DNA from 2 places in the Spongisporangium articulatum genome. Region 1 is predicted to be linked to the other one. Evidence: riboswitches for the same ligand, from Rfam matches in the RefSeq annotation. Region 1 holds a riboswitch; the other holds the start of a gene.
What was found. Region 1 has a riboswitch for cyclic di-AMP ahead of ACIB24_RS00800 (C40 family peptidase). Riboswitches for the same ligand answer to the same signal wherever they lie in the genome.
Positions count from the first base shown of each region.

Region 2: linked by a shared signal. The riboswitch ahead of ACIB24_RS22665 (C40 family peptidase) and the one ahead of ACIB24_RS00800 (C40 family peptidase) in region 1 are both predicted to bind cyclic di-AMP.

Region 1 is NZ_JBITLV010000001.1:160,452-164,655, reverse strand. Features, by position in the region: gene ACIB24_RS00810 (cryptochrome/photolyase family protein) at 1-1,301, opposite strand, end outside; gene ACIB24_RS00805 (metal-dependent transcriptional regulator) at 1,376-2,107, shown strand; cyclic di-AMP (ydaO/yuaA leader) riboswitch at 2,407-2,554, shown strand; gene ACIB24_RS00800 (C40 family peptidase) at 2,680-3,294, shown strand; gene ACIB24_RS00795 (HNH endonuclease) at 3,738-4,204, shown strand, end outside.
Region 2 is NZ_JBITLV010000010.1:87,308-91,511, forward strand. Features, by position in the region: gene ACIB24_RS22650 (SHOCT domain-containing protein) at 1-242, shown strand, start outside; gene ACIB24_RS22655 (response regulator transcription factor) at 285-998, shown strand; gene ACIB24_RS22660 (sensor histidine kinase) at 1,000-2,148, shown strand; cyclic di-AMP (ydaO/yuaA leader) riboswitch at 2,320-2,494, shown strand; gene ACIB24_RS22665 (C40 family peptidase) at 2,561-3,304, shown strand; gene ACIB24_RS22670 (DUF6153 family protein) at 3,414-3,857, shown strand; gene ACIB24_RS22675 (DUF305 domain-containing protein) at 3,946-4,204, shown strand, end outside.

The DNA of each region.
Region 1 (4,204 bases):
GGGTGCTTCCACGGTTCGTGGGCCGCGCCGCCCGGCAGGTGCGCGAGTTCCGGCACGTACCTGCGCACGTACGCGCCGTCCGGGTCGAACTTCTTCCCCTGCGTGACCGGGTTGAACACGCGGAAGTAGGGCGCCGCGTCGGTGCCGCAGCCGGCCACCCACTGCCAGCCGTGCTGGTTGCTGGCCAGGTCGCCGTCGCGCAGGTGCTGCATGAACCAGCGGGCGCCGTGCTGCCACTCCACGTGCAGGTCCTTGACCAGGAAGCTGGCCACCAGCATCCGGACCCGGTTGTGCATCCAGGCGTCGGCCAGCAGCTGGCGCATCCCGGCGTCGACCAGCGGGAACCCGGTGCGACCCTGCGTCCACGCCTCGAACGCCGCGCCCGGCTCGTCGTAGCGCATCCGCGCGTACTGCGGGCGCAGGTACTCGCGGGCCGTCTCGGGCCGGTGCCACAGGACGTCGGCGTAGAACTCGCGCCAGCACAGTTCGGCCCGGAAGGCCTCGGCGCCCGCCGCGAGGGTGGGACGCCGGGAGCTCACCTCCCGGAGGTCGTGCAGCAGGGTGCGCGGGTGGATCTCGCCGAACTTCAGGGCCGCCGACAGCTGCGAGGTACCGAACAGGTCGGGGCGGTCGCGGCGGTCCGCGTAGTCCGCCAGGCCGTCCTCGAGGAACTCCCGCCACCGGCGCCGCGCGGCCGCCTCACCGGGCTCCACGCCCCCGAGGGACTGGTCGGGAACTGATATGCCAGTTCCGTCGCCGGCCGCGTCCGCCCAGTGCGGCCGGGGCCGCCCGGCCGGTTCGGGCCAGCCGTGCTCCAGCCAGGCCCGGCTGAACGGGGTGAACACCTGGTACGGCGTCCCGCCGCCGGTGAGCAGCGATCCCGGGCCCACGGCGTAGGGGGAGCCGACGGCGCGCAGCCGGCGGCCGCCGTCCTCGAGCGCCCGGGCGACCCGCGCGTCGCGCGCCCGGCCGTACGGCCCGGCGTCCGCGGTGACGAACACCTGCTCGGCGCCCGCCTCCCGGGCGACCTCGGGGACGACGTCCTCGGGTTTCCCGGTCCGGACCACCAGGTGGCCCCCCGAAGACTGGAGGGTCGCGTCGAGCGCGGCGAGTGAGCGGGCCAGCCACGCGCGGCGCGGCTCGCCCGCGGGCTCGAGCAGGGCGGGGTCGAGGACGAACAGCGGGACGACGTGGGCCCCGTCGGCGGCGGCCCGCACCAGGGCCGGATGGTCCTGCACGCGCAGGTCGCGGCGGAACCACAGGACCGTGCGGGATCCGGGGCCGGAAGCAGAGGGGGGCATCGAGCGTTCAGCCTACGGCGGAGAACACAGCGTCATGGGTGCGCGACAGCCTCCGCGTGAAGGAGAATGCGCACGTGAGCGACCTCATCGACACCACCGAGATGTACCTCCGGACGATCTTCGAGCTCGAGGAGGAGGGCGTCGTCCCCCTGCGCGCCCGCATCGCCGAGCGTCTCGGCCACTCCGGGCCGACGGTGTCGCAGACGGTCGCCCGGATGGAACGGGACGGACTGTTGCACGTCTCCGGCGACCGGCACCTCGAGCTGACCGACCTGGGCCGGGCCAAGGCCACCCGCGTCATGCGCAAGCACCGGCTCGCCGAGCGACTGCTGGTCGACGTCATCGGGCTGGAGTGGGAGCTGGTCCACGAAGAGGCCTGCCGGTGGGAGCACGTGATGAGCGACCACGTCGAGGAGAAGCTGCTCGCCATGCTCGGCGACACGCTCGAGAGCCCCTACGGCAACCCGATCCCGGGGCTGGAGGAGCTGGGCGGCGCGGCGAGCTCGCCCGACGCGTTCCGCGAGGGCGTGCTGAGCCTGCCGGACGCGCTGGTCGCCGACGGGGCCTCGCTGCTGGTCCGGCGGCTCGGTGAGCGGCTGCAGATCGACAACGACGTGATGCATCGCTTCGCCGAGGCCGGGCTGAAGCCGGGCAGCGTCGTGGTCGCCTCCCGCACGTCGTCGGGGTACTCGCTGGACGTCGCGCCCGAAGCCGGCGTGGCGGGCTCGGCGGGCTCGGCGGGCTCGGCGGGCTCCGTGCAGCTGCTGCCGGACGTCGCCCGGCACGTGTTCGTCCAGGCCGTCTGACGGTCGTCTGAGCGCCCGTCTGACGGTCGTCTGAGCGGCCTCCGCGCCGCCTCCGCGGCCTCAGCCGGGCCGGGCTCTCTGTCCGGCTTTCAACCAGTTACCGTCTGTCCGGTTTCGCCATGTCTGAGCGAGTGAGTCCTAGGCAGAACGTAGGATCTTGGTAACTCAACGTAAAGAAATCGGATGTCACCGTGACACAGACGTGACATCCCCCCGGGGCATGGGATACGTTCTCGATCGCTTCTCTCCCTCCGAGAAGCCCCCGGGTCGGACGCCGAGCTCTGCCACTGGCTCCGGGGCCAGCTACAACACCGCATGGCAGAGGCGGGGGAACCACTTTCGGGCCGTGCTCCCTGCGGTCCTTGGGGTGAAGCCGGGAACCTTCCGGCCGGGTGATCTCCCACCCGAACCCGACAGCTCACCTCGAAGGCGTACGGAGAAGGCTGAAAGTGACTACTCGAGCAACGTCGCGTCACCGCGCGACAGTTCGACCTAGTACGCCCCTTACGTCGTTATCCAACGCCGTCACCGACCACGTGGGAACACTCGGTCGTGGCGGTGTCGTGCTGGCCATGTCCAGCGGGCTCGTGGCCACGATGGGCCTTCCCGCGAACGCGGCCACCTCCGGTGCCGAGGCCGCTGCGCCCGCCACCGCCCCGATCGCCGTCCAGCCCGGCATGGCCCTGCAGAGCGGCCTGCTGTCGGCGGTCGGCGCCACCGACTCCTCGGCCACCGAGCTGACCGCCCCCGCGGCCGCCGCGGTCACCTTCGAGACCGGCGCCTTCAAGGCCGTTCCGAAGAGCCAGGGTCCGTCGTTCGACCTCGGCAGCTTCGGCAGCTCGAAGGGCGCCTCGATCGTGGCCATCGCCTCGCGCTACCTGGGCGTCAAGTACGTCTACGGCGGCACCACGCCGAACGGCTGGGACTGCTCGGGCCTGACCGGCTACGTGTACCGCCTCGCCGGCATCAACCTCCCGCGCACGGCGAACGAGCAGTTGATCGCCAGCACGCGCATCTCCCGCGACCAGGCCGTCCCCGGCGACCTGGTCTTCTTCTTGAGCGGGGGCCGCGCGTACCACGTGGGCATCTACGCGGGCGACAACATGATGATCGACGCCGGCAGCACCGGCCACGTCACCTCCAAGCGCGAGATCTACAGCAGCTCGGTCGTCTTCGGCCGGTTCTGAGCGAGACCGAAACTCCGCAGTACGGCTTCAACTCCGCGACACAGCTTCGACGATCGGCACCGACCCCCTCCGCAGGGGCCGGTGCCGATCGCTTTTTGCCGACAGAGTTTTCCCGGCCGTCACCACTAGCACGACTCGCCTCGGTAGAAAAGAAGTGATTCGTGGGGTCGATGCGCTTACTCTGCGAAGAGTCCATCGGGTGTTGTGCGAGCTGAGGAGGTCGTGATGCCTGACGCGCTGCGCAGTGTCATTGCCGCCCTGGCGAGTACGAGTGTCCGGTTACCGGTGGTACCACTACTACCGGTGGTCCAGCCGCGCGCGAGCCAGGGCGTCGTTCCGTTGGGAACGGCGCCTTTCGTCGTCCCGAGGCCGATCACACGGCCTCACCGTGGAACGGCGGCCACCGCAATCGCCTGCGGCACGTTGTCGGCAGGGGAGGCGTGATGCGCACTCTGGTTCTCAATGCGGGGTACGAGCCACTCGCGGTCGTCTCGTTCCGGCGGGCCCTGGTGCTCGTGCTGGCGGGCAAGGCGACGGTCATCGCCGACGGGCCGGTCCCGGTCGTCAGCGGGAGCGTCATCCTGCCCCGGCCCTCGGTCATCGTGCTCGGCCGCTACGTGCGCGTCCCGCACGGCCGGTCGGTGCCGGTGAGCCGGCGCGGGGTCCTGCGCCGCGACGACCACCGGTGCGCGTACTGCGGCCTGCACGCCACGACCATCGACCACGTCCTGCCCCGCAGCCGCGGGGGCCGGGACACGTGGGAGAACCTCGTCGCCTGCTGCGTGCGGTGCAACAACGTGAAGGGCAACCGCACCCCGGAGGAGAAGGGCTGGACTCTGCGGGTGCGGCCCGGCGTCCCCCGGGGCCCGCAGTGGGTGGTGCGCGGCGCCGACGTGCGCGACCCGCAGTG
Region 2 (4,204 bases), on a different contig from region 1:
GGATGTGGCTGCTGATGGGGCTCGGTCAGGTCGCCTTCTGGGGTGCGCTCGTCGCGGGGGTCGTCCTCGTCTACCGCTCGAGGGGCGCCTCGGCAGCATCATCTGGCCAGCCGCTCGGGGGCACGCCCGAGCAGGTGCTGGCCGGCCGCTTCGCTCGTGGCGACATCGACGAGAGCGAGTACAGCCATCGACTCGGCGTCCTTCACCAGCACGCGGGCGGACCGGTTTCCCCCGATCGGTGATCCCTCGCACACCCGCGGACGTGTGTGGTCGATGATGTTCTGGTGGACGACTCGACGGGACTGAGCGCGCGCTCCTCTCGCGGTCGGCGCGCACTCGTCATCGATGACGAGATCCACCTGGCGTCGATGATCGCTGGCTACCTGCGCCGAGAGGGTTTCGACGTCGACCTGGCCGGCGACGGTCAGCAGGCGCTGGACAAGGCACGCGCTGAACATCCGGACCTCGTCATCCTGGACCTCGGGCTGCCTGAGTTGGATGGCGTCGAGCTGTGTCGCGAGCTTCGGACATTCTCCGACTGCTACGTGATCATGGTTACCGCTCGCGCAGGCGAGGCGGACAAGCTCCGCGGTCTGGCTGCTGGAGCCGACGACTACATCACGAAACCGTTCAGTCCAAGAGAACTGGTGGCCCGCGTTGAGGTGATGTTCCGCCGGCCTCGATCAGGTCGACCCGTTGGCGACCTGGTGATCGGTGACCTGACGATCGATCGGCCTCGGCGTGAGGTGCGTCTGGCAGGAGCACCTCTGGAGCTGACGCCGATCGAGTTCGACGTCCTGGCCGCCCTCGGGGCCCGACGTGACACCGTGCTGACTCGCCGGCAGATCCTGGACATCGTCTGGGGCGAGAGCTGGGTCGGGGACGAGAATCTGGTCGATGTCCACATCGGGCATCTGCGGCGCAAACTGTCCGACGGCCCTGGCAATCGGCGGTACCTGCACACCGTCCGGGGCGTCGGGTTCCGGATCGGTGAGTGAGATGCCAGGCAAGGTGAACAGCACGGCGGCAAGGCTTCTCGTCGTGATCATCGCGGTAACGGCATTCGGATCCATCGTGGGATGGGTGGTCGGAGCGTTGATCGCTCCGCGGATCTTCCACCATCATCTGCACAACGCCCTGCCGCAGGTCGCGACCGGCGTTCTCGTCCATGCCGACGAGGCTTTCACGACAGCCAATTCCATCGCTTTCGCGGTGTCCCTGCTTGCGGCTCTGCTCTTCTCGGCAATTCTCGCCCTCTACCTGAGCCGCCGGCTGTCGCGGACGTTGGGTCCGTTGACCGAGGCCGCGTCCGAGGTGGCTGCGGGCAGGTACGACGTCAGGGTGGAGACCGGGGGGCTCGGGCCTGAGGTGGACGATGTCGTGATCGCTTTCAACGACATGGCGGCACGCCTGGAGCGCGACGAACGGACCCGGTCGCGACTCCTGGCAGACGTGGCGCATGAGCTTCGCACGCCGGTGGCGACGATCGAGGCCTACATCGAGGGCATCCTCGACGGCGTCGTCGAACTCGACGCCTCGACGGCGGCGGTGCTTACGCTGCAGATCGCCCGGATCGCCCGGCTCACCGACGACATGGCGGCGGTCTCCTGGGCCGAAGCTGATCGGCCCCGGCCCGAGGCCGGCTCCGTGGACCCGGCGCGGTTGGTCGAATCAGCAGTTCTCGCAGCGGGAAGCCGCTTCGAGGCCAAGGGCGTCCACTTGCTCACCACGATCGAGCCGACACCCACGATCCGGGCCGATGCCGAGCGTCTCGGCCAGGTGCTGGGCAACCTGCTGGACAACGCGTTACGGCACACGCCACCGACCGGCGCCGTGACGATCGCGACGTGGGCATCATCGGAGCGGGTGCACCTGTCCGTTACGGACACCGGAGACGGCATCCTGGCAGAGCACCAACCCCTGATCTTCGATCGCTTCTACCGGGTCGACACCGCCCGCGACCGGCTCCGCGGTGGATCCGGCATCGGACTGGCCATTGCAAAGTCCCTGGTCGAAGCAAACGGCGGACGGATCTCCGTAGTCAGCGACGGACCCGGTCTGGGGTCGACCTTCACCCTGGAGTTTCCGATCGAGAACACTTCTGAGCACGTCCGGGTGCCTTCTTCAGAGAACCTTCAAGAAGGCTGATCCACGGCCTGCTGACCTGCGCAGACGCCGCTCGGATCATGCGTGCGGCGGGTCCAGAGGCGGTCAGTGCCGTGATCGGAACGTGACGTACCCACTGCCTCCCGGATAACTTTAGCCTCGCCTCCTCGCGCTCCGCGAGGTGGTGCCTGATCGGACGCCGAGCTCTGCCACCGCGTCGGGCTGCGACACTCCGCATGGCAGAGGCGGGGGACCCAAGAACTTCGGCCGAGCGCGTACCTGCGTCTCGGCCTTGGGGTGAAGCTCGCCGCCGCATTCAGGGGCGGCAGGCCGGGTGAACTCCCATCCGAACCCGACAGCTGACCTCGTAGGCGTCCGGAGAGGGAAACCGTTGTCCGAGCGCGCCTCCGCACGCCACCGATCACCCCACCGACCAACCACACCGATGTCGGACGTGGCCGACGCCATCACCGGCCAGCTCACCGCGCTGACGTCACCGCTGACGGTAGTCGGCAAGACCGGCCTCGTCCTCACCATGTCGTCCGGTCTGATCGCCGGCGGTGCGATACCCGCACTGGCAGGGACTACCGCGGCGGCTACGACGGGCCGGTCTGCCGAAGGCGGGATGGTGACCGCAGCGATGCCGGCCAGCGCGCTGGCCATGGCCTCGTCCCTCTCGGTTCAGAATTCGGGGCTGACGGCCCCGGCGGCCGCCCAGGTCACCTTCGAGAAGTCAGCCTTCAAGGCGATCAAGAGCTCCGCTCGGCCTGCCTCGGCAGAGACCTCAGCTGGCGCAGCCGGGAGTTCCGCTGGGTCTGCGGGAACCGTTGCTCCGGGTGCCGCTGTCAACGGCTCCGCAGTGCTGGCCATCGCTGCCCGCTACGTGGGAACGCCATACCTGTACGGCGGCACGACCCCGAACGGCTTCGACTGCTCCGGGTACACCGGATACGTCTACCGGCAGCTCGGAGTATCCCTTCCGCGGACGGCGGACCAGCAGCTGAACGCCACCCGGCAGATCTCCCGGGCCGACGCCCGTCCCGGAGATCTCGTCTTCTTCGTCTCCGGCGGCCGGGCCTACCACAACGGAATCTACGCCGGTGGAAACCTGATGTACGACTCTCCACGCAGCGGCAAGTCTGTGTCCAAGCGCGACATTTGGAGTGCAGATGTGGTCTTCACCCGCGTGACCGGGTAAGCAGTGGTCAACCGAGCACCCCGTCGAATCTGAAGATTCGGTGAAGATGGGTGGTCAGAGGGCCCCGAACCCGGGTTCCCGGCATAGGACGCGCCTACCGTTTCTGCCAATGCGTATCGGCGATCATCTCTGGCGGGCTCGTCTGCGGGGCTTCGCAGTTCTTGCCCTGCTGCTTGGTCTCCTGGCCATGCACGGTCTCAGCTCGCAGCACTCCATGGCCGGCATGTTCGCTCCCGCCGACATGACGCATACGACGGCGATGACCACCTCAACTGACGGCATGCACTCGCCGGCCGAACTGGGGGTCGTCGAGTCACCCCGCGCTGACACCGGCTTCCATGTCCCTGCGCTCGCTGCGAGTCCGATGGACCAGCTGATGGCCGATTGCCTGGCCGTCCTCCTGTCCACCGTCCTTCTCCTGCTGGCGCTCATGGTCGTTACCGGCCGTAGGTCCAGCCATTGGATGGCAGCGGGGTCACCTCTCGAAGCCGTCATCACACGGCCGCCGGATCGTCCACCGATACTGGGGAGTCTCTGCGTTCTGCGGGTGTGACAGGGCCGACCGCGCGAGCTGCTCAGTACGGCTCCGAACGGATCGCCAAGCCCTGTCCATGTCCAGAACCTGAAAGGCAATCCCTCTCATGAAGCACGCCAAGCACGCCCTCGCTGCCGCCGTTTTGGCTGCGGCTGTCGTCACTCTCAGCGCCTGTGGCGGGAGTGACGGCACGATGTCGTCTGGGACCTCGATGACCCCGATGAAAGGCATGGGGCAGAGTTCATCCGGTCCGGCGATGCCGGCCTCGGGCCCGCACAATGCCGCCGACGTCACGTTCAGCACGCAGATGATCTCCCACCACGCGCAGGCCGTCGAGATGACCGACCTCGTCCTCGCGAGCACGC